Regions from separate parts of the Candidatus Stoquefichus sp. SB1 genome, predicted to be linked through region 2. Evidence: predicted binding sites of a transcription regulator. Region 2 holds the regulator's gene; each other region holds the start of a gene.
The links. Region 2 encodes Rex, which represses fermentation and respiration genes when NADH is low (regulators of the CRP and FNR family bind a similar motif). Its sites were predicted from a motif close to GTGAANNNNTTCAC; they were not measured.
Positions count from the first base shown of each region.

Region 1: BN1865_RS04400 (alpha-glucoside-specific PTS transporter subunit IIBC) is a predicted target of Rex. The motif match lies at 1,732-1,745, and genes of this name have one in related genera.
Region 3: gap (type I glyceraldehyde-3-phosphate dehydrogenase) is a predicted target of Rex. The motif match lies at 4,490-4,503, and genes of this name have one in related genera.

Region 1 is NZ_LN852694.1:157,878-166,133, reverse strand. Features, by position in the region: gene BN1865_RS04405 (hypothetical protein) at 1-34, opposite strand, end outside; gene BN1865_RS04400 (alpha-glucoside-specific PTS transporter subunit IIBC) at 54-1,610, opposite strand; gene BN1865_RS04395 (potassium channel family protein) at 1,796-2,455, opposite strand; gene BN1865_RS04390 (TrkH family potassium uptake protein) at 2,465-3,781, opposite strand; gene BN1865_RS04385 (Na/Pi cotransporter family protein) at 3,995-5,671, opposite strand; gene BN1865_RS04380 (MFS transporter) at 6,037-7,425, opposite strand; gene BN1865_RS04375 (carboxylesterase/lipase family protein) at 7,556-8,256, opposite strand, start outside.
Region 2 is NZ_LN852694.1:521,134-529,389, forward strand. Features, by position in the region: gene BN1865_RS06320 (SpaA isopeptide-forming pilin-related protein) at 1-1,333, shown strand, start outside; gene BN1865_RS06325 (acetate/propionate family kinase) at 1,380-2,570, opposite strand; TPP riboswitch at 2,764-2,863, shown strand; gene BN1865_RS06330 (energy-coupled thiamine transporter ThiT) at 2,934-3,485, shown strand; gene BN1865_RS06335 (DUF402 domain-containing protein) at 3,734-4,270, shown strand; gene tsaE (tRNA (adenosine(37)-N6)-threonylcarbamoyltransferase complex ATPase subunit type 1 TsaE) at 4,283-4,726, shown strand; gene tsaB (tRNA (adenosine(37)-N6)-threonylcarbamoyltransferase complex dimerization subunit type 1 TsaB) at 4,723-5,328, shown strand; gene rimI (ribosomal protein S18-alanine N-acetyltransferase) at 5,319-5,768, shown strand; gene tsaD (tRNA (adenosine(37)-N6)-threonylcarbamoyltransferase complex transferase subunit TsaD) at 5,765-6,778, shown strand; gene BN1865_RS06360 (redox-sensing transcriptional repressor Rex) at 6,765-7,412, shown strand; T-box leader at 7,460-7,671, shown strand; gene asnS (asparagine--tRNA ligase) at 7,711-8,256, shown strand, end outside.
Region 3 is NZ_LN852696.1:619,692-627,947, reverse strand. Features, by position in the region: gene BN1865_RS15500 (ZIP family metal transporter) at 18-797, opposite strand; gene BN1865_RS18480 (hypothetical protein) at 1,158-1,391, opposite strand; gene BN1865_RS15495 (ISL3 family transposase) at 1,661-3,112, shown strand; gene BN1865_RS18475 (hypothetical protein) at 3,115-3,282, shown strand; gene gap (type I glyceraldehyde-3-phosphate dehydrogenase) at 3,389-4,405, opposite strand; gene BN1865_RS15485 (ATP-dependent Clp protease proteolytic subunit) at 4,702-5,280, shown strand; gene BN1865_RS15480 (hypothetical protein) at 5,292-5,678, opposite strand; gene BN1865_RS15475 (uridine kinase family protein) at 5,723-6,268, opposite strand; gene BN1865_RS15470 (DMT family transporter) at 6,258-7,133, opposite strand; gene BN1865_RS15465 (asparaginase) at 7,123-8,103, opposite strand; gene BN1865_RS15460 (hypothetical protein) at 8,230-8,256, opposite strand, start outside.

The DNA.
Region 1 (8,256 bases), 360 kb from region 2:
GAAGTTCTTTATCTTGTTTTTTCATTCGTGCCATATTTTCTACCTTCCTCTTTCTATAATAAACCCTCAAATTCTTCTCTAACTGATGGAACTTTTAAACCAACAATAACTTGTATATTCGTTTTTGTCGCCTTAATACCATGAGTTCCAATGTTTTTAAAATAACTATCACTTTGTACTAAAGTTTCATCTTTGACATTCACACGTAAACGTGTTGCACAGTTTGTCACATCAACAATGTTATCTTTTCCACCTAATGCTTCTAAGATCATTGTTGCTAAACTTCCTTGAGTTGCTCCACCTGATTGTTTTTCTTTAAAATCAGCTTTACTGTGGAATGTAATTTCTTCATCATCTTCTTCACGACCAGGTGTTGCAAAATTGAATTTTAAAATTAAGAATCTGAAGACAACGAAATAAATACCTGTAAAAATTAAACCTATAACTAATAATGTTAAATATGTTGGCCAATGATTTGCCATTAATGGAATAAAGTTTAAAGCTGAAATTTCAATCAATCCACCTGACATTGCTCCAACAACTCCAAACATGTAGGCAACTGTTGAAAGTGTTGCTGCCAAAATTGCATGGACAACAAATAAAACTGGTGCGATAAATAAGAATGTAAATTCAATTGGTTCTGTAACCCCACAGAAAATTGCTGTTAAAGTAATCGGAATTAATAAACCTGCGATTTTCTTTTTCTTACTATCTTTAGCAGTCATATAGAATGCTAAGGCAATTCCAGGACAACCAAAGATTTTTGATAAACCTGTTAATGTTGGCCAGGCATATGGTGCGAGTGTTTTCAATGATTCACTACTTGATGCAAGTTCAGGTAATTGTGTTGCCCAAGTTGAGAAGACTCCACCTGCAACAACTGCTGAATCATAGAAGAATGGGAAATAAAGTAAGTGATGTAAACCAAATGGGATTAAGATACGTTCCATGAAGATGAACACCCAAACACCTAGAGCTCCAGCTCCAGCGATAAATCCCTGAAATGCTCTCATTCCTGATTGAACCATTGGCCATAAACTCGCTGATAAGAAAGCGACAGGTAAGAGAACAAAGAATCCAACAATAACGACAAATGATGAACCACTAAATGTTCCCATCCATTCTGGCAACTCTGTATCGAAATAACGATTGTGTAAGAAAATAACAATCCCTGAAATAAGTAGTGCTCCAATCATTCCCATATCTAATGTCTTAATGCTGGCAACCATTGTTAAACCACTTGTTCCACCAACTTCAGCAGCAAAGTCGACACCAAATGTAGATCCCCATTGACTTAAGATTGTACTTAAGAAATATTGGAATGTTAAATAAAGTACTAACGCTTCCATACAACATCTTGCCTGTTGTTTTTTAGCAAGACCAATTGGTAGTCCTACTACGAATATTAATGGTAATTGATTAAAGACTGTCCAGCCACCCTGTAAGATAACATTCCAGCATTGATACCATAAACCATCAGGACTAGCAAGCCCACCCATAATGGCTTCGGTTGTAAACAATGTTCCAATTCCAATTGTAATACCAGCAAAAGCAAACAGCAGAACTGGTGTGAACATTGCTCCTCCGAATCTTTGAATTTTTTGCATCATATCATTTTTCCTCCCTCGTGATATCTCTTGCACGTTTATAGTAACCCCTTTCAAAAAAAAGTACAATACTTCTAAGAGACATAGGAACAAGACCCATTTCCAATGATTTATCACATCAGGCGTGAATTTTCACACATTAAAAAAGTGTTGATCAATTCAACACTTTTTTAATTTATATAGATTGATCATGAATAATCATCAATGAACTGTGAAACTTTTTCTTCTCTTCCAACAACTGCAATTGTATCATCACATTTAAAATGATATTGAGGATTAATTTCTGTTTCTGTTTTCCCATCATGGTGAATAGCAATAATATTTAATCCATATTTTTCACGAACTTTCATTTCTATAATCGTTTGTCCGACCATTTGTCTAGATACCTTGATTTCCATCACTTCTATTCCTTTTCCAATAGAGATAGAATCAATCATATTATCTCTTAATATTTTCTTAGCAATTCTTAAAGCCATATCTCTTTCAGGATAAACAACCTGTGCACCTAATTTTTCTAAGACTTCTCCCTGTTCACTACTTGTGGCTTTGGCAATCACTTTAGGAATATTTAAATGAATAACATTCAAAGTTGTTAAAATACTTGTTTCAATCTTATCACCAATACAAATAATAGCCATATCACAATTTTGTACACCAATATCTTCTAAAACCTCTTTTGTTAAACTTTGTGCTACAAATGCATACTCTGTATAATCCCTTAATTCTTTCACTCTATCTTCATCTCGATCAATCCCAATGACTTCTTTTCCAGCCTGAGCCAGAGTTTTAGCTAATGGCATTCCAAATCTTCCCAAACCAATAATCGCATAACTTTTTTTATTTTTCATTTTCTTCACCTATCCTATCGTTATATCTTCTGTTGTATAAACAGCCGTTGTTGGCTCTTTATAACTTCCTAATGTGATAATTGTTATGGCACCAATACGACCAACATACATTGTGAAAATAATAATCACTTTTCCTATAATGCTTAAATGTGGCGTAATTCCAGTTGATAGACCAACCGTTCCAAATGCTGAAGTACTTTCAAACAATAATTGTAAAAAAGTATAATGTGGTTCAAACACACATAACAAGAAAGTACTTATCATAACAACACAAAGTGATAATAATGTGACTACAAAAGCTTGTTTAATCACACTATCTGAAATTCTTCTTTTAAAGGCAACACAATGCTGATGCTTGATAATACTGCGTACAACATTTCCTAATACAAACAACGTACTTGTTTTTATACCTCCTCCTGTCGAACCAGGTGAAGCACCAATAAACATTAAAATAATTAAAACAAAGAGTCCCGCATTACTAAAGTTTCCTAACGGATATGTTGAAAATCCTGCTGTACGCGCTGATACACTATGGAAAAAAGCACCTAGCCATGTCACTTGATCAGTCATTTTTATAAGAATTGTTCCAACTCCAATTAAAAATAAACTCACAGTTATGACTGCTTTAGAATGTAAAGAAAGTTTTTTGAATGATTTTTTATTTTTCACATCAATAATCACTAAAAAACCAATACCTCCTAAAATAATCAATCCACATGTTACCAAATTTAATAAAACATTATTTTGATAAGGAATCAAATTTGTTAATCCACCTAGAATATCAAAACCAGAATTATTAAACGCTGCAACAGAATGAAATACACTAATCCCTAGTGCCTCTATAGGAGGATAATCCTGTACAAAAACAATAAAGCTTAAAACTGCTCCAACAAACTCAAATAACAAAGTCATTTTTAAAACATCTTTCACTAATTTAACCAAACCACCATAGCCACCAATATTCCATGATTCCTTAATCAGTTTTCTTGCCTTAAATCCTACCCGCTTCCCAGTTGCTAAAATAATACTAACGCCTACACAAGTCACACCCAAACCACCAATTTGAATAAGCAACGCAACAATTGTTCGTCCAAACACAGTAAAATGCTCTGCTGTATCAATGGCAATTAAACCCGTTACACAAACAGCACTTGTTGAAGTAAAGAGAGCATCAATAAAAGTGACATGTGACCCCACTCTAATTGAAATAGGCAACATTAAAAGCAATGAACCAATTAAAATCACACTTGCAAACCCCAATGCGATTAATCGTGGAGGGGATGAATGCGCTCCTATTTGACTTACTCTTTTTAAAATCCTTTGCATAAATAATTTCCCCCTATCTTTCTATGAAAACAATTCATCAATTTTCAAACTATCTCTTTTAGAATATTCAAAAATTAATTGTCTATACCTTAAAAAACCAGATTCATCATAACTTAGAATCTGGTTTTTCTTATGCTAAAAATACATTTGTTGAATAAATAAAGTATAATACTTTATGCCAGACTCCACCACATATTCAACAAAACTATTCAATTATTCTTCAATCATTTCAGGTTTCATTTTCATTGCAGCTACCGCTTTTCTAATCTTATAGAAACTTTCTGCAATGTTTAAACCATGATCTCCAATACGTTCAAAATCAGTTAAGATTTTGGTATAAACAACACTATTTTCAGTTGTACATTTCTTTTGTTTTAAACGAATTAATTGATTAATATTAAATTCACGATTTGTTTTATCAATATTCTCTTCAATAATATCAACCTTATCAACAAGATTTTTAAACTCATCATATTTCATAATCTTCAATTCATCTAATATATTGGTACATAAACTACTCATAATGCCAATTTCATCCATTGCTTCATCAGAAAAATGTCTATTTTCATCATGTAACAATTTCGCACGATTTGCAATATTAACCGCATGATCTCCAATTCGCTCTAAATCAGCCGATACTTTCAAGAAAAGACCTATTGTTTGAGAACCTTCAAGTGGAAATTCATTAGAAATAGCATTGGTTGTAAAATCTACAATTTGTTTATTTAAAAAATTAATATAATCTTCACTTTTTTGTAATTTCTCATATTTTTCATCTTTATAACTAATCATCAGTTCAAAAGATCTTCGCACATTATCAATTGCTACATCCAACATATTTTGTGTTTCATTAAATAATTGCGTATTCGCAATAGCACTTGTTCCAATATGAAAATCATTTGTAAAAATATTAAAATCTAAATACTTCACATCCATACGATCTTCATGTCCTTCTTTTTCAGGAAGAATTTTATACGTAAGTTGGACTAATTGTTTTCCAAATGGAAGTAACAGCAATGTTGTGACAATATTAAAGACAGTATGCACATTTGCGATTTGAGCTGGAATATTACTTGGTGTTAAAGCTTGCATCCAATGAGCAAATGGCGTCACCATACTAATGAATACAAATATCAATGTTCCTATAATATTAAAGGACAGATGTAAAATCGTTGTACGTTTCGCATTACGTCCTGTTCCTATAGAAGCCAGCACAGCTGTAATACAAGTTCCAATATTTTGTCCAAATAAGACATAAATAGCAGAAGGTAAAGTAATCACTCCACTCATAGCAAGTGCTTGTAAAATACCAACTGAAGCAGATGAACTCTGAATAACAGCAGTGAATATTGCTCCAACTGCAATACCAATCAATGGATTTTCAAAATTAGAAACGATACTTATAAATTCTGGTGAACTTCTAAGTGGTACCATTGCCCCTGACATCATGTCCATTCCCATAAACAAAATACCTAATCCTGCTGCAATAGTTCCAATTGCATCCAATCGTTTACTTTTGAAAAATGCAATCAATGCAACTCCAACAAAAGCAATAACAGGTGCCAATGCAGTAATATCTAAAGCAATTAATTGTCCCGTAATTGTTGTTCCAATATTAGCTCCCATAATCACCCATACAGCATTTTCAAGCTTCATTAAACCAGCATTAACAAAACCAACTGTCATAACCGTTGTTGCTGATGAAGATTGAATAAGTGCAGTAATCAGAGCTCCAACTCCTACTCCTAAAAAACGATTTGTTGTTAATTTTTCAAGGATTGTTTTCATTTTATTTCCAGCAGCTAATTCCAATCCATTTGACATCATTGTCATCCCATATAAAAATAATGCCAAGCCTCCTAATAAAGCAAATACATTCGACATTTCCATCCCTTTTTTGCCTCCTAATGATATACAAACAAAGATTAACATTTCATTTACATATTGTAAATAAACTTAACACAAACTTAACATTTCTCAGCCACTTTTTTTATGATTACCAAAAAAATAGTGGTTTTATTCGTATATAAAGATTAAAAAAACATGCAGCAATAATATTTAATGTCTACATGTTTTTTTATCTTTTAATGATTATAAGAGGTACATCTTTCAAAAGCAGATCAATCAAAAAACAATTTACAAATTGACTAATATCTCTTTATTCTATATACACACCATATCAATTACTGTCATCACTTATTTATTCTTTTTAAACCAATAGTCTTTATTTGTTTAATTGATAAAAAGAAAGCTTATCATTCTTCATTCATATCCCTTTCACGTATCTGTAAATCTTCCATGACTTGAGGATATATTTTATCTAATTTATAAAAATGATAGATAATTGGAAGCAAGGATAAAGAAATAATTGGAATAATAAAATACATAATTTTTATAGCATGAATAACATTAGCTGATTGTACTGCTAATAATCCGTTATAACCAACTGACCCTAGTACTCCCATAGCAACAGCTGCTGCTAATCCTGCACCAATTTTAGCACCAAATGTTGTACTTGAATATAGCATACCCTCTACACGATATCCAGTTTTCCATTGTCCATACTCTATCGTATCTGCAATCATAGCAAATATAGTTCCAGATGTGCAGGCATTTCCAATCCCGCGAATTCCTGAACAGAACATAAGCCAAGAAGCTGATTCAGGATTAAAAAGCATAAGACCTTGTGCTCCAATTGAAACAAATGCTCCAATAACCGCAGTATTACGTTTACCAATCTTACGAACTATAGTAGGAAGAATAGGCATTGTCAAAATAACTACAGCTGTCGTAATTGCCATGAAGAACCCAGCAAAATTTTCACTTCCAAGAACATATTTTGCATAATAAGTTGCGCAACTCATACTGATTCCCATTCCAATAGAATAAACAACCCAAATTCCAACAATAACTAACCACTGATCATTTTTAAAACATAACTTCAAAGTTTTTACAAATGGCATTTTTGTTTCTTTTTGTTTAGATGATACACGAACACGCTCTTTTGTTTTAGCAAAACAAGTAAAAAATAAGATTGCTGCAATAAAACCATATAACAATGAAGCTAAAACCCATGATTTTTGATTGCTACTTCCACCTAAAGAATTGACAATGGGAAGTGTCATTGCATTAATAATTAACGATCCCATTTGAGCCATTGTCATACGAAATACATTAATAACCATACGTTGATCTTGACTGCGCGTTAATAATGAATTTAAAGCTCCATATGGCACATTAATTGCAGTATACAAAACAGTTGTAACTAAATTATATGTAATTGCAACATAAATATATTTTCCTGTATCCCCAATATTAGGCACCAAAAAGATTAATACTAATGAAATTGCAATCGGAATAGCTAACCACAATAACCATGGACGTGCTTTTCCGTATTTAGATTTAGTTTTATCCATTATAAATCCCATTATAACGTCACTAATACCATCAAATACACGCGAAAATAAAATAATCATACCAATAATTCCTGGATTTAATCCTAATGCATCCGTATAAAAGAAAGTCACATAAGTTCCTGATAATACAAGAATTAAATTGCTTGCCAAATCACCACTTCCATATGCAATCTTTTCAAAAAGACCAATTTTTTCTTCATTTTCATTTAATTTCATATCTTTTTTCATTTTTTCTCCATTCCACTACAATTTTCATGTAGATTCAAATATATATAAAATGATTTTCATTCCAAATACTATTGCCTTACACATAAGGGAGGTTGTATCTCGCAAAGCATTTGGAATGAGCACATCAATTTTAATGCTGTGATTTATTATCGCCCATTGCAGCCAATAGGGCTGCAAAAGTAACTTCAGGTAATGCCTCATGATAATGCTTTAGTAATGCTGTATCATAATCGTGGGCTGAACGACATTCTTTATCAAAAATCATTGTAACTTCATCATCTTCTTTACAAGCATCCCACTTTGGTATTCCTTCATGATTTGGATTTCCTGTGTAGGCAAAATTGATAATAGCTTTTGACATTTGATCTTCTAAACGATCAGTAATTCCTGGTGTATTGGCTATTGGTACTTTATCAATGTTATGAAATACAAATGGAATATCACTACAATGCCATGCACATCGTCCATGATCACATGGGAATTCATAGGCAAATACATAGGAATAAGTTGGTGCCTCTTTATATTTTGCTTTAGCTTTTACAAGTTCCTTACTAGAATCCCTAAAAAATGGATCAATAAACAGAGCATCAACAATTTTCTTGTCTGGATAAGCTATTTTAAAAGACTCGATAATTTGTTCAGTTTTATCTTTAAAACGTGCTGATAATATCTGTCTCATTTCATCTATCGTCAATTCTTGTTTATTAAATGGAGCAGGATTTAAACTTGCAAACTCACTATATACACTTCCTACAATTAATGGTGTTTTTTTAGCCTGTTCACTAAAGTAAGTAACTTGAGGTTCACCTAAAAAATAATCATTAATCATTG
Region 2 (8,256 bases):
AACTTTAAATACGAAGTTAAAAGCCGGAAATTATCAATTAGAAGAAGTGAAAGCACCAGAGGGTTATGTCATCAATCCAACACCAGTTGTTTTCCAAATTTCTCAAGATCATTATGATATTGCTGATGATAAGCTGACTCCTATTACAGTGGTAAAAATGGGTGATAAAGCTGTCAAAGGACGTGTCACAATTGAAAAAACAGGAGAAGTATTAACTGATTATCGTGATGGAAAATTTATTTATGAGCAACAGGGATTAGCAAATGCAAAATTTGAAATTTATGCAAAAGAGGATATTATGGATCCTAGTCATAATGGCAAGGTTCTATATCAAAAAGGAGAACTTGTTGAGACTTTAGTTACAAAAGAAAAAGGTCGAATCACTTCTAAAGAACTTCCTTTAGGAGAATATGAATGTTTAGAAGTAGAAGCACCATATGGCTATGTTTTAGATACTGAAAGAAAAGCTTTTTCATTAACATACGACAATCAAGAAACAGCAATTATCTATCAACATCAAGCGATTCAAAATGAACGACAGAAAGTCCAAATTGAAGTTGCTAAAAAAGATGCTAAGACAAATGAAATGGTTTTTGGAGCAGAGTTTTCATTAATTGCTAATCGAGATATTTATAATGTGAATGGTGAAGTAATTGTGAAAGCAGGAACAGTATTAGAAAAAGTGATATCATCACAAACAGGTAAAGTTCTCTTTAATAGTGATCTGCCATTGGATTTAACGCCTGAATATGCAACTATGCCAATTGAAGAATCAACCGAAATTGTTGGTGATCCTCATTCTCTTTATCTTATTAAAGAAACAAGACAACCAGATGGGTATATTTCAAAACCAGTTCATTATTATGTTGATGCCAAGTATACTCAATCACAGGAAAAGGTGATACAACATACATATGATTTCTATAATCAAAAAACAAAGACTGTTGTTCATAAAGTGGATTCAGTCAGTTTGGAACATATTGAAGGGGCACATTTACAAATTATTGATTCACAAACAAAAAAGATTATTGATGAATGGGATAGTACTCAGGAGGGACATGTTATTGAAGGTTTAGTCGTTGATCGTCTTTATATTTTGCATGAAACAGTAGCTCCTATAGGTTATACCATTGCAAAAGATCAAGAATTTACTATTCAAGATCAAGAAGATGAGCAAAGTATTCGTTTTATAAATGAGAAAATGCCAATTACTGTTTTAGGTGATGAACCAGTCGTTACACAGGATTTGACGATTATCATGCCTTATATTGTTATTATTATTGGTTCATTTATCTGTTTACAGATTGTAAAGAAAAGACAACGTGATAAATAAAGAATAACCAAAAAGTCCTACAGTTATTTGTCTGTAGGACTTTTGATTATAAGTTTAATAAACGTTTTGTATCTCTTGCAATGACTAATTCTTCATTTGTTGGGATAACATAAACTTTAATTTTAGATTCTGGTTTCGTAATTAAACGTTCACCTTCACCATTTTCGTTTGCATCATCATCAATCACAATACCTAATGCTTCACTAACTAATGAAAGAATTTCTTTTCTTGCAAATGCAGAATTTTCTCCAATACCAGCAGTGAAAGCAATCGCATCACAACCACCTAAAGCTATAAAATAACGTCCAATATATGCAATAACTCTTCTAAAGAAAATATCCATAGCAAGTTTTGCTCTTTCATTTCCTTCATTAGCCGCATTCATAACATCTCTAAAATCACTAGAAACACCTGACACACCTAATAATCCAGATTCTTTATTTAACATATGAATAACATCTTTCATATCCATACCAACTTGTTCAATAAGATAATCGATGATTGAAGGATCTAGGTCTCCACTACGTGTTCCCATCATAATTCCTGCTAATGGTGTAAATCCCATTGATGTATTAATAGATTTTCCATCTTTAACAGCTGTTAAAGAACCACCAGCACCAAGATGAGCAACAATAATTTTAGAATGTTCAGGATGCCCTAACTTATCAATAACTCTTTGAGAAACATAAAAATGTGATGTCCCATGAGCACCATATTTTCTAACTTTGTTTTCAGTATAGAATTTATATGGAATTGGATAAATATAACATTTAGGTTCTAATGTCTGATGAAAAGCAGTATCGAATACAGCTACTGCACCAGCAGTTGGAATCGCTTCTTTAAAAGCATAATATCCTGTTAAATGTGCAGGATTATGTAATGGTGCTAATGATTTTAATTCATCAATTTTATTGACAACATCATCATCAATAATAGCTGATTCTTTAAAATAAGATCCACCTTGAACGACACGATGACCAACACCCTTAATTTCATCTAATGAAGAAACAATTTGTTTTTCCATTAATGTATCTAATAACAAATGAACAGCTTCTTTATGTGTTGGAATCGCTAAAGTACGGACATCTTTTTCACCATTATATTTAATTGTGAAAATAGCATCTTCCATACCAATTCTTTCAATCACTCCAGAAGTAATAACATCTTCATTATCCATTTCAAATAATTGAAATTTTAATGATGAACTACCAGCGTTCACAGCAATAACTTTTGACATTTATTTCGTCCTCCCTTAATTCTCCTTTATTATAGCATTAAAAATAAAAAAAACTAGGAAAAAATACGTGAAAAATATAACATATCGATATATCATTTTGATGAATATATCTATTATTTTAAGGATGAAAAAAATGACTATCTTTATCAATTGATAGAAAATCTTGAAATTTATAGAAAAAGGATTATAATAGTCGTTGAGCCAGGGGTGCTTTTGCTGAGAGAGGTTTTAGCCTCATCCCTTATCATCTGAACTGGGTAATGCCAGCGTAGAGAGTGCAAATAACGTTATTTTTGCTTTCTTGCGCATGTGTGAGAAAGCTTTTTTATTTGTATGGCTCCAATATAAAATGTGGAGGAGAAAATGAAAAAATTATTTAAAGTTGACTTGAATGTCAAAACAATGGTTCAATTAGCTATGTTTATGGCTATTACAATTATCTTAGGATATGTTAACAAGATTATTCCTGAGATGCCTCAAGGTGGTGCATTTATTTCTATAGATGTTATTGCAATCTTTTTATGTGCTTATTTACTAGGGGCTGGTTATGGCGTTATTTGTGGAATTGGCGTTGCTATTTTGCAATTTGTTTTAGCAATTGCAAGTTATTGGGGTCCATGGTCAGTTTTGTTAGACTATGTCTTACCTTTAGCTGTTTGTGGTATCGCTCCTTTGATAAAGTCCACTCATTTTAAAGAGGTTCCTATTTATTGGGGAATTATTGTTGCAATGTTTTTAAAATATTTGTGTCATTTTGCAAGTGGGGCATTTTTGTTTGCTGAATATGCACCTGAAGGAATGAATCCAATGATTTATTCTTCTATTTACAACTTGCCTTATAATGTCACAACTTTAATATTATGTATGATAGTTGTTCCTATCTTATATTCTCGATTAAAAAATGTATTTCGTTAAAAACTGAGCAGACGATGCTCAGTTTTTAAGTGCTATTCTAGCCTGATAATTGAAATTGAAGAGAGATTGGGGATTATTTAAATTCTCATTAGGCAGATATTTTGTTCAAATAAGCCTATAATAGATGACATTTATCATTTTATAAAAGGTTAAGAGGAAATAGGTTTCTCTTTTGTTTTCGAATAATAAACCTTTCAAAATGATATGATTTTGTGTATAATAACTATGTTATAGAAAGAGGTATGTTTATGAATAAAGCATTAGTAGGACATGATGTGCTTATTCATTGTTATAAGCATGATGGGAGTATTCATCGCTGCTGGAAAAAGGGATTTGTTTTAGAAGAAACAAGTCAGCATTATATTGTCATTAATAATCGGACTTTAGTGACAGAATCAGATGGTCGAAGATGGTATACAAGAGAGCCAGCTATCTGTTATTTTCCTAAGAATCAGTGGTATAATGTTATTTGTATGATTCGTAAAAATGGTGTTCATTTTTATTGTAATATTGCATCTCCAACATTGTTTGATGGTGATGCCTTAAAGTACATAGATTATGATTTGGATTTAAAAGTTTTCCCTGATTATAAATATAAAATATTGGATGAAGAAGAATATCGTCAACATAAAGCACAAATGCATTATGGCGAAAAATTAGATCAAATATTAAATCAGCAGTTAGATATTCTCATAGAGATGGCGATGAATATGTCTGGACCATTTAGACCAGGTTTTGCTGAACATTGGTATGGTGTTTATCAGCAGTATATATCAAAAAAGTAAGGAGGAAAGGGCATGATAACGTTTCATAGTGAACAGGATATGATTGATTTTGGAGAAAGATTGGCGAATCTTTTGTTTCCTGGAGCAGTATTGACATTAGAAGGAGAATTGGGGGCTGGAAAGACAACTTTTACAAAAGGAATTGGTAAAGGATTAGGAATTTCCAAGGTCATTAATTCACCAACTTTTACAATTGTGAAAGTTTATCAGGGCCGTCTTCCATTATATCATTTTGATGCCTATCGTTTAGAAGGACAAAATGAAGAATTGGGATTTGAGGAAATGTTTGAAGATGAAGGGGTTTGTGTGATTGAATGGCCGATTTATATTCAAGATATTATTCCTACAGAAAGATTAGAGATTAAAATTGTTAAAAATGATGATGAAACACGTTCTTTCTTTTTGAAAGCATGTGGCTTAAAATATGAAAATCTCATAAAGGAGTTGGCAATATGATTCGTTTAATAATGGATACATCAAATCAATATTTAATGGTTGCTTTGTATCAAGATGATCAGTGTTTAGAAGTGAAACAGGAGATGGGTTCAAAAAGGCAATCTGAAAATGCCATTCCTTATTTAGCATCATTACTAGAAAAACATCATTTGGAATTATTGGATGTTGAAGAAATGATTATAACACGTGGACCTGGATCTTATACAGGGGTAAGAGTCGCTATGACGATTGCAAAGACATTGAGCGTTGTCGCTCCTGTAAAAATAAAAGTTGTTTCATCATTGGCTGCCTATGCAGGTCTGCAAAAATGTGTATCAGTTATTGATGCGAGAAGTCAAAAAGTGTTTGTATGTGTATATGATCAAGGTCAGGCTATAACGTCTGAACAATTAATGCCAATTGATGATTTTTCACACTTTATAGAAAATTATCCATATTATTGTGTGGTTGGGCAAAGTGAAGTTGTTCATTATCCTATGACAACTGTTAATTTAGCTCAAAATATGTATGATTTGTCAAAAATGATAGAGCCAGTGGAAAATGTGGATGCATTGGTGCCTTATTATTTAAAAGATGTAGAGGCTAAGAAAATATGCTTATAAGAGCAATGGATTTGGATGATTTGGATCAAATTGTTGAATTAGAACAGCTTTTGTTTACTTCAGCATGGAGTCGCTCAGATTTTATGTATGAAATATTAGAAAATCAATTTTCATTTAATTATGTTTTGGAAATTGATAATGAAATTGTTGGTTATGTTGGTGTGTGGCTGATGTATGAACAATCACAAATTACAACCATTGGGATTGTGCCAAAATATCAGCATCAGGGTTTAGGACGTATTCTTATGCAGGAAATGATTGCTTTAGCATCACAGCAAGGTTGTGAAACAATGAGTTTAGAGGTTAGAATATCTAATCAAAAAGCAATTTCATTATATGAAAGTTTAGGTTTTGAAACAAAAGCTATTCGTAAAGGTTATTATCAGGATAATCATGAAGATGCCTATTTAATGGTTAAAGGATTGGAGGGACAAAAATGAGTTTAATTCTTGCGATAGAGTCAAGCTGTGATGAAATGTCAATAGCAATATTAAAAGATAAACGGGAACTTTTATGTAATGTTGTTGCATCACAAATTGATACCCATCGTTTATTTGGTGGAGTCGTACCTGAAATTGCGAGTCGTATGCATGTGGAATGTGTATCAACAGTTTTAAAAACGGCTTTGAATGAGGCAAATGTTGATATGCATGATATTGATGCTATTGCAGTAACGAAAGGTCCAGGACTTGTGGGCTCTTTGCATGTTGGGATGCAGGCGGCAAAGACTTTAGCTTTGGCTTATCATAAGCCATTGATAGGAGTACACCATATTGCTGGACATATTTATGCGAATGAATTAGTAGAGGATATTGCTTATCCTTGCCTTTGTTTAGTCGTTAGTGGAGGCCATAGTGAACTGGTTTATATGAAACATGAGTTTTCTTTTGAGGTGATTGGACAAACTTTAGATGATGCAATAGGCGAGGCTTATGACAAAGTTGGGCGTGTTCTTCATTTGCCATATCCTGGTGGGCCAGTGATCGATAAGATGGCGCTTGAAGGAAAACATCGTTATCCTTTGCCATTGCCATTAAATGATGAATCCTATAATTTTTCTTTTAGTGGTTTAAAATCAGCAGTGATTAATTTGTGTCATAATGCTTCACAGCGTGGTGAAGATATTGTTCCTGTTGATTTAGCATGTTCATTTCAGGAAGTTGCTTTGGATGTTATGGTGTCTAAAACAATAAAAGCGGCAAAAGATTATCAGGTCAAAGAAATTATTGTTGCTGGCGGAGTTAGTGCCAATCGAGGATTGAGAAAAAAATTAATGGATGAAAGTCCGATTAAAGTCTTATTTCCACCAATGGCCTATTGTACTGATAATGCCGCAATGATTGCCTCAGCAGCTCGGATTATGTATGAGCATCAAAAGTTTTCAGCACTTGACTTGAGTGTCAAGCCATCATATGATTTAGAGGAGGAAAGTGTTGATGAGTCATATTGAAAAAAAGCATCAAAAAATTTCTAAAGCAACAATGTCTCGTTTTCCTATTTATTTAAAAGCATTGAGAAATATGCAACATGAAGGAAAAGACAATTTTTTATCAAGTGAATTGGCTGAAGCAACAGGTATTCTTGATACAACTATTCGTAGGGATTTTGGTTTTTTAACAAGTAAAGAATCTTTAGGTAAAAGAGGAATTGGTTACGATACAAAAGATATTATTAATATTTTAAATAATGTTCTTGGATTAGGTTTAGATGAACCCATTATTCTAATTGGTGTTGGAAATTTAGGAAGTGCAATTTTAAAGTATAATCGTTGGCAGTATACAGTTGGTAAAATTGTTTGTGGTTATGATCAAGATCAAAATAAAGTGGGAGAGCGTTTTGGTGTAAAGCTTTTACATATTGATGATTTAGAAGATACTTTTCCACAAGGCTGTAAAATTGCTATTTTGGCTATTAGTGATCATGTTCAAGAAACAGTCGATCGTTTGATGGCATTAGGAGTCAAGGGAATTGTTGATTTTACACATACACATTTTACAGTACATAGTGATGTTGCCGTGCAAACTGTTGATGTTGTCGTTGCAATTCAGGAATTGGTCTTAAAAATGCATGCAAATGATGAATAAGATAAGAAAAGTATTGAAATAATAAAGAAAAAGTGTTAATAATAATGTTACAAGTAATGATTTGAGAACGTATTTTTAATGATATTTGAAAGCGACTCTTGGATGGTGTAAGCAAGAGAAATATCTAAAATATGGAACACTCAATGAACTGGGTAGGAGAAAATAAAGTAGACTATCCCGTAAGACTGCGTTAGAGTCTAAGAGTGCATAATCTTTGATTATGAATAAGGATGGTACCGCGATATCAGTCGTTCCTTTGATAGGAATGGCTTTTTTTATTGGAGAAGGAGGAATAAGAATGTTTGAATTTATGACTGTAAGAGAACTCTATGAGATGGTTATGTCTGGTGCAGAATTTGAGACAGAAAGTCTTGAATATGTTGAATTAGATGGCTGGGTACGTACAAATAGAGATAATGGAAAAGTAGGATTTTTAGCTTTAAATGATGGGACATATTTTAGAAATTGTCAGGTTGTTTATTTAGCTGAGGCATTAACTAATTATGATGAAGTGAAACATATTAGTACAGGAAGTGCAATTCGTGTATTAGGAAAGTTTAAGTTAACACCTGATGCGAAACAGCCATTTGAAATTGAAGCAACACAGGTTGTTGTAGAAGGTGCTTGTGATGATGATTTTCCACTTCAAAAGAAAAGACATTCTTTTGAATATATGCGTGAAATTCCCCATTTGAGACCACGTGCAAATACTTTTTATGCTATTTTTAGATTGCGAAGTGTTTTATCAATGGCAATCCATGAATTCTTTCAATCACAAGGATTTGTCTATGTTCATACACCAATTATTACTGGTAATGATGGTGAAGGGGCTGGAGAAATGTTT
Region 3 (8,256 bases), on a different contig from region 2:
TATTATAGCATAACTTACTAGCCTAATGCCACATCCAAAACCATCATCACAACAAATCCAATCGCAAATCCTATTGTTGCAATATTAGAATGTTCACCTTCAGACGCCTCAGGGATCAGTTCTTCAACAACAACATACATCATTGCTCCAGCAGCAAATGCTAATAAATATGGCAAAATAGGAACAACTAATTTAGATAACAAAATTGTGATAAAAGCACCAATTGGTTCAACAATCCCAGAAGCTGTTCCATATAGAAATGCTTTTCTTTTTGACATTCCTTCACTTCTCAATGGCATCGATATAATGGCTCCTTCTGGAAAATTCTGAATAGCAATCCCAATCGCTAGTGCCATAGCCCCCATCACAGAAACTTCACTATTTCCCATCATAACTCCAGCAAATACAACACCTACAGCCATCCCCTCTGGAATATTATGAAGCGTTACTGCCAAAACCAACATCGTTGTTTTTTTCAAATGTGCCTGCTTACCTTCAACCTCGTTATCTAAATGCATATGAGGTATCGTATGATCTAAAATAAGTAAAAAAGCAATTCCCAACAAAAAACCAACTGCTGCTGGCATAAATGCAAATTTTCCTAAAGATGCTGACATATCTATAGCCGGAATCAACAATGACCAAACTGACGCTGCAATCATAACACCAGAAGCAAAACCTAATAAAACCTTTTGAATAAGTGTGCTCATCTTACGTGCCATAAAAAAGACGCAGGCTGATCCTAATGTTGTTCCCAAAAAAGGAATGAGTAAACCTAATACAATTGATGTATCCATGTTTTTTCCTCCTTTCATTTCTTTTTTCTTATCATACTATAACTTTTTTCATTGGTCAAAAAATATGCAAAAGAAAAGAATTTATTGTCCTTTCCCTTGCATATTTCATTAAAAATGATGATTTTATCAAAAAAAGAGCACCTATGTGCCCTTTTCGAGTAATTAAATATCTCTGGGGTTTTTACTGGCACTCAAATTTATTGGGGTGCCTTTTCTTTTTATATTGTTTCTTCTTTTCATTTCTATGGGGTTCTTTCTCTTTATATTTTCTCTAAATCATTATATGATTATTTTATAAAATTTACAGAAAGAAAATGGATAAACAATCGCCCCGACCAAAGTTTGATTATTTATCCTGTCCTATTGAAGAACACTATGATAATAATTCAAACTCACAAAAAAATCAAGCCTTTCAATCAGTTTGTTTATGACAGATTGATTAGAAGCATCAACTTCAATAAAATTGAGTGCTCCAGTTGTCATTCCCACAGCTGGACTTTTCATGCCTACTATGATCGTCATACTGATTTCTTCAATAGAGATATTGTTATCAGAATACTGAGAGTTCAATGCACTGATTGCGGTGTGACTCATGCAGTTCTTATTCAGGAAATGATTCCCTATTCAATTGCCGATTTCTCTGTTATCTGTTCATCTGTCAATTATTCTCAGTTCACTTATTCCTCTCATCGCTTTTTTCTCATCCATAAATATCACGATATCCCCCTTAGATACATAACCTTATGCTGGATGAACCGCAGAAATCATCCTTGTCTTTTCTATTTTCCCACATGACTTTTGTATGCCTTTCCCTTTTTCTATGTTACTTTTGTCTTAGAAACAAGATGAAAGGAGATTTTTATATGAAGGCTATCGATGCACCACCTCTTTTGGAAGATGGTGAACTGCTCAATACTACCATTATGCCTATTATTTCCGAAAATGATATTCTCAAGTTCTTCAATCTTGAAAAAGATGATATTCAGGAATTCAGAATCACCCATCAGTCAGATGGAATTTACATCTGCATCAGACTGAATGTCAAATATCATCAGTGTCCTGTATGTGGTCAGATGACTGATAAAATTAAGGATTATTCTCAAAAAAAGATTATTCATTCCGTTCTTAATTATTCCCAGTGCTTTATCATATACGAAGCCAGAAGATATCGCTGTCCTCACTGTCACAAAACATTCTTTGAACACAATCCCTTTGTATTTGGAAGTTCCAGAATCTCTGTAGCGACTGTATCCAATATCCTCAGAGATCTTAAGCTTCCCAATGAAACATTCACATCTGTTGCCAGGCGTTATCATGTTTCAGTAACCTCCGTCATCAATATCTTTGATGATCATGTCCGTATTTCCAGGAGACCTCTTCCTGCATGTCTGGGTATTGATGAGGTTTATGCATTCAAGACTTATAAAAGCAAATTTGTCTGTGTGCTGGTTGACTGTACTGACCAGAAGATTGTTGATGTCCTGCCAACACGTAAAAAGGATGACCTGATCAGCTACTTTATGCTTATTCCCAGAGAAGAGCGTGAAAAGGTGCTGTACTGTTCGTTTGACATGTGGGAAACCTACAGGATTGTTGCCAGACACGTCTTTCCCAATGCAAGCTGCTGTATCGACAAGTTTCATGTTGTTCAGGAACTGGGGCGAAGAATGGATAAAGTCAGAATATCAGCTCAGAAAAAGTACATGACACAGATCAGGGAACTTCAACAAAAAAAGAAGAATATCGGCCTTACAAAAGAAGAGGAATATATATACGAGGAAGCATCCAGACACTACTATGTGCTTAAAAAATTTAACTGGATGTTCATCTCAACTGACAACAGAATATTTGATCCCAATGAGGAAAAGAGATACAACAGAAGACTGGAAGGATACTACAACTATTATGATCTGTTTGATTATATGGTGAAGTATGACAGAGAACTTGATATCGCCTATGACCTTAAGGACAGTGTTACCCGTTTCTACAGACAGTGTCATTATGAAGACGCAAAGAAAAAACTGGAAGAAATCATTATCGACTTCAGGTGCTGTCCTATAGAAGAGATGAGCCAGTTCGCCAACACTCTGACAAGATGGAAGCAGGAAATCATCAATTCCTTTATGATTGTAGACAGGGAGAAAAACAGAAAGATGAATACTGCGATTGTAGAGAACCGCAATAAAAGCATCAAGCTGATCAAACATGCATCAAATGGATACCTGAACTGGGAACGTTTCAGAAACAAAATCTTATTTTCACTTAACAGTGATACAACCTATTATCTCAATATTATAAAAAAGGAGGACAAATAATAATGATAAAGACATACAAGCTTATTCTGGAGGACGATGAGAATAGGATTCTTGAAGAAGATGAAGTTCTGGAAGAAATACTGGAAGACATAAGTAATATGTATAGAAGAATCATGATAATATCTTCAAAAGTAGATAAGATTTTAGAAAAATCCAATGAACGATTCTAATTAAAAAAGTCTATACAAAAAAGTGGGGTCAGTTAAGCCCCACTTTATTTGATAGATGAGATTCACGAAATCCCAAGTTATTTTAGATTACCCCCTTTTCATTGCATTATTTAGTTAATTCAGCGAAATATTTAATAGTTCTAACCATGTTAGAAGTATAAGAATTTTCGTTGTCATACCAAGCAACTGTTTGAACTTCAGTAGTTCCATTATCTAATGGTTTAACCATAGTTTGAGTTGCATCGAATAATGAACCATAGTTGATTCCAATGATATCAGAAGATACTAATTGTTCTTCAGTATATCCAAATGATGGAGTTGCTGCTGCTTTCATAGCTGCATTAACTTCTTCAACTGTTACTTCACCTTCAACAACTGAAGTTAAGATAGTTGTAGATCCTGTAGGAACAGGTACACGTTGAGCTGAACCAATTAATTTTCCATTTAATTCAGGGATAACTAATCCGATTGCTTTTGCAGCACCAGTTGAGTTAGGTACGATGTTAACTGCAGCAGCACGTGCTCTTCTTAAATCACCTTTTCTATGAGGTCCATCTAATACCATTTGGTCACCAGTATAAGCATGTACTGTTAACATGATACCAGATTTGATTTTAGCTAAGTTATTTAAAGCGTTAGCCATAGGTGCTAAACAGTTAGTTGTACAAGAAGCTGCTGAAATAATTGTATCATCAGCTTTTAAGATACCTTCGTTTACACCAAATACAACTGTTGGTAAGTCATTTCCTGCTGGTGCAGAAATAACAACTTTTTTAGCTCCTGCATCAATATGAGCTTGAGATTTTGCTTTAGATACATAGAATCCTGTACATTCTAAAACAACATCTACACCTAATTCTCCCCAAGGTAATTTAGAAGCATCTGCTTCTTTGTAGATTTCGATTTCTTTTCCATCTACAACGATAGAAGATTCTTTAACTTCTACTTTATCTGCTAAAGCATATCTCCCTTGTGCTGAATCATATTTTAATAAATGTGCTAACATTTTTGGATCAGTTAAATCGTTAATTGCGACTACTTCATATCCTTCAGCACCAAACATTTGTCTAAATGCTAGACGTCCAATACGTCCGAAACCGTTAATTGCTACTTTTACTGCCATTTCTCTGACATCCTCCTTGATTTATTTTATGCCTCTATTATAGTCTACAAACCAAAATAAATCAATAAAAGTTGTAAGTATTATATAAAAAAATTCACATGGATATGAATGTAACCTCTTCCAAACACAAAAAGACTTTTTCCTACATCTCTTTTGTTGAAATAAACACATTTTTCCAATATCGTTATAATTTTTTTACAAATATTGTGTTTTCATCATAAGAAGTTAACAAACTCATCTATTTAATGAATAATCATCTCAAAAGACTCTATAATGAACTATGGAGGTCAACATTTATGAACTTTATACCAACAGTTATTTTAAAAAAACATTCAAAAGAATATGCTTATGACATATTTTCAAGGCTCTTAGAAGATCGTATTATCATGTTATGTGGAGAAATCAATGATGAAATGGCGAGTTCAATTGTCAGCCAACTTTTATATTTAGAATCACTCGATCCTAATGCTGATATTGACATGTATATTAATTCTCCAGGCGGAAGTGTATCAGCTGGTTTAGCTATTTTTGATACAATGAATTTTGTTAAATGTGATGTTTCAACAATTAGTATTGGACTATCTGCAAGTATGGGTGCATTTTTATTAGCAGCTGGAACAAAAGGCAAAAGATATGCTTTAGAAAATAGTGAAATCATGATTCATCAACCACTAGGTGGGACAAATGGTCAAGCAAGCGATATAGAAATCACAACAAAACACATTTTAAAGCAAAAAGAGAAATTAAATCGTCTGCTTTCAGAAATGACCAGTCAACCATTACGACGTATTAAAAAAGATACTGATCGTGATTATTTTATGAATGCCTATGATGCATTAGAATACGGTCTTATAGATGAAGTTTTAAAAAAGTAAGCATCAATTGCTTACTTTTTTAATTCAATACATAAATGCTTATTTTCAATAAAAAGATTTTCAATAGGTAAATCACAAAGATAATAACAGGCATCATCCTTAAATAATAAATGTTCATCATGGATCATTTGTTTCAAAGCACTTAATAAACCTAATTGTAAAAATAAATATTCAACTTTCCCTGTCACCTTTTCAAATCCCAACCGACCATCTTGATATGACAATGCAAATGTCGCACTCATATCAAAAACATGTTCCTGATAAGCAACCACAGCCTGCATTTCAATAAAATCACGAATCGCCAAATGGGATTCTTTTATAAATATTGAATATTTATTTAAGAATGGCTTTAATCCATATTCTAAACAAGTTTTCACTTCATTTTCATTTAAAATCATTTTCTCACCCATATATTATATGAATCCAATCAAAGAATATGTCGTCAATCAATCACTGGATACTTTTCAAAAATATGATAATAAGTAAAATAATCATTTTCTAATGGTATCCACATATCTATAAATTGATTCATTTGTTTAGGATTACGTTTTTGTAATCTTTGAAGCTGAGTTTTAGAATCAATTCTTAATACAACTTGATGAGTATAATAAGGCAAGAGTTCTGGATGCAATGCATAACTTCCTTCTATAATATTGTAGGGATGATATGAAATTTTATGCACTGTTTTATCTAATGCCATAACTGAACAATCAAATGGCTGATAGCTTACTGTCTGTTTTTGACTTAATGGTTTTAAAACAGTTTCTAAAAATCTTTCATAATCAACGTTTCCCCCAGGCTCGGCAAGTCTTTGCGGTGTTCTTTTTTCAGCCGGTAAAAAGAAATCATCCATATGAAATACATGTCCACCTAATTGTTCTTGCAATTGAGTTGCTAATGTTGTCTTTCCAGAAGTTGACATACCATCAATCGCCAATATAAAACTTTCTGCTTGTTGTAATTGAAAAACAAGTTCATCAATTTTCATAACTGCCTCCTTGTGCTTTTACAAGAATAAAGGTTGAAATAAGAACTAAGCCACATCCAATCATTTTCATAATTGTCAAACTTTCACCTAAAAAAATCATTCCTACAATAATACTTGTAATCGGTTCTAAAGTCGAAAGAATGGCTGTTAAAGATGCTCCTAAACAACAGATTCCTTTTTGAAAGAGAACAACACCTATCAGTGATGTAAAAACGGCTACAATCATAGCTAGCAAATATCCTTCAATAGGCATCATTGAAAGATTATGGGTTATCAATGCAAATATAAAGATAATTATGGCATTCATAGCAACTAAATAAAAGTTAAAAACATATGGATTGATATAACGAATTGTGGAATGATCCATCCCAATCATATAATAAGCAAAGAAAACACCTGAAAAAATAGCACAAAGAAAACCTATCAAAGATGATGAGGACGAATCTATAAAACATAAAATCCCAATAATTGCTATTATTAAACAGACAATCTGTTTCTTATTTAAGGATTGCTGATAAAACAAGAAATTGATAACACATACAAATAGTGGATAAAGAAAATGAAGAACAGTTGCACTTCCCACTCCAATATAACTATAAGATGAATAAAGTAAAACAACAGTCAACGTATTTCCAAAAAAACCTACTTTTATCACATCTTTTAATTGTTGTTTGGTTAATTTTAAAGAGACCTGCTGATAGAAAACAATTAATAAAAATAGAGGTACAACAAATAAATGTCTTAAAAAAGCAAGTTGAATACCATTATTTCCCATTGCATATGTCATTTTTCCAATCGCTGGCGTAATACCAAATATAATAGTAGAAATGACTGTAAAGACAATCCCTTTTTGTTTAGTATTCATTAAAAATCTTCCTTATCTCTTCACGTTTGGTTGTTTGTGTCAATGCTAACATCAAGAGGACTCTTGCTTTTTGGGGAGTAAGAGTGTTCCCTGAAATACAATAATGATGTGGATCAAAAATATCATCATCAAAAACAATCCCTTGAGCAACACGTGAGCAACGTACAAAAATAATTCCTTGAGATGATAAATCATTAATTGCTGATAACCATTCCTCACTATAATTACCACTACCTGACCCCGTTAAAATAATACCATGATGATTTTTAGCCATATCATATAATAACTGACATGATGCACCAGCATAAAAATAAACGATACCAACTGATGGTAAATCATGATATGAAGATTTTGAAAATAGAGAATTCAATGTATGTGTTTTGAATGTTTTGGAAAAGAAATAAACTTCATGGTCCTGCATATAACCTAAACAGCCAAAAGCCTTCTGATCAAAAGCATCTATTTTATAATTATTCACTTTCTGAATATCTCTTCCTGAATAAATTGTATTTGAAAAAAGCCCCATAACACCTTGGTGGTGTGCTTCTTCATGTGTCGCTAAGCAAACAGCCTGATATAAATTATATGGTCCATCCGCACTGGTTGCTGTAGCTGGACGCATAGCTCCAGTCATGACAACTGGTTTTGCACTATGAATTGTTAATGTTAAAAAATATGCTGTTTCATCTAATGTATCAGTTCCATGTGTAACAACAACCCCATCAATATGTTCATCTTGAACAATTTCATTAATAATACGAGATAATTCTATCCATCTTTGTGGATTCATTTCATTACTATCAATATTCATTAATTGATATTCTTTAATATTGGCTATATCCTGAATCATTGGAATTGACTGAATAATCTCATCAACATTCATTTCACCAGCACGATAAGCAACAGTCTTTCCCTGTTTTCCTGTTCCAGCAATAGTTCCGCCAGTCGCTACAATTGCAATTGTTTTCATGTTTCTCATCCTTTCATACTCTTGTTATTCTATCATTTTGTATTTTTATACACAACATAAAAGGACACTTTTCTCATTTTTAAAAAAGTGCCCTTCTACCAATCATCCTTGCTCATAAAGCCTCCATTATTCTATTTCATGAATTAAATATTT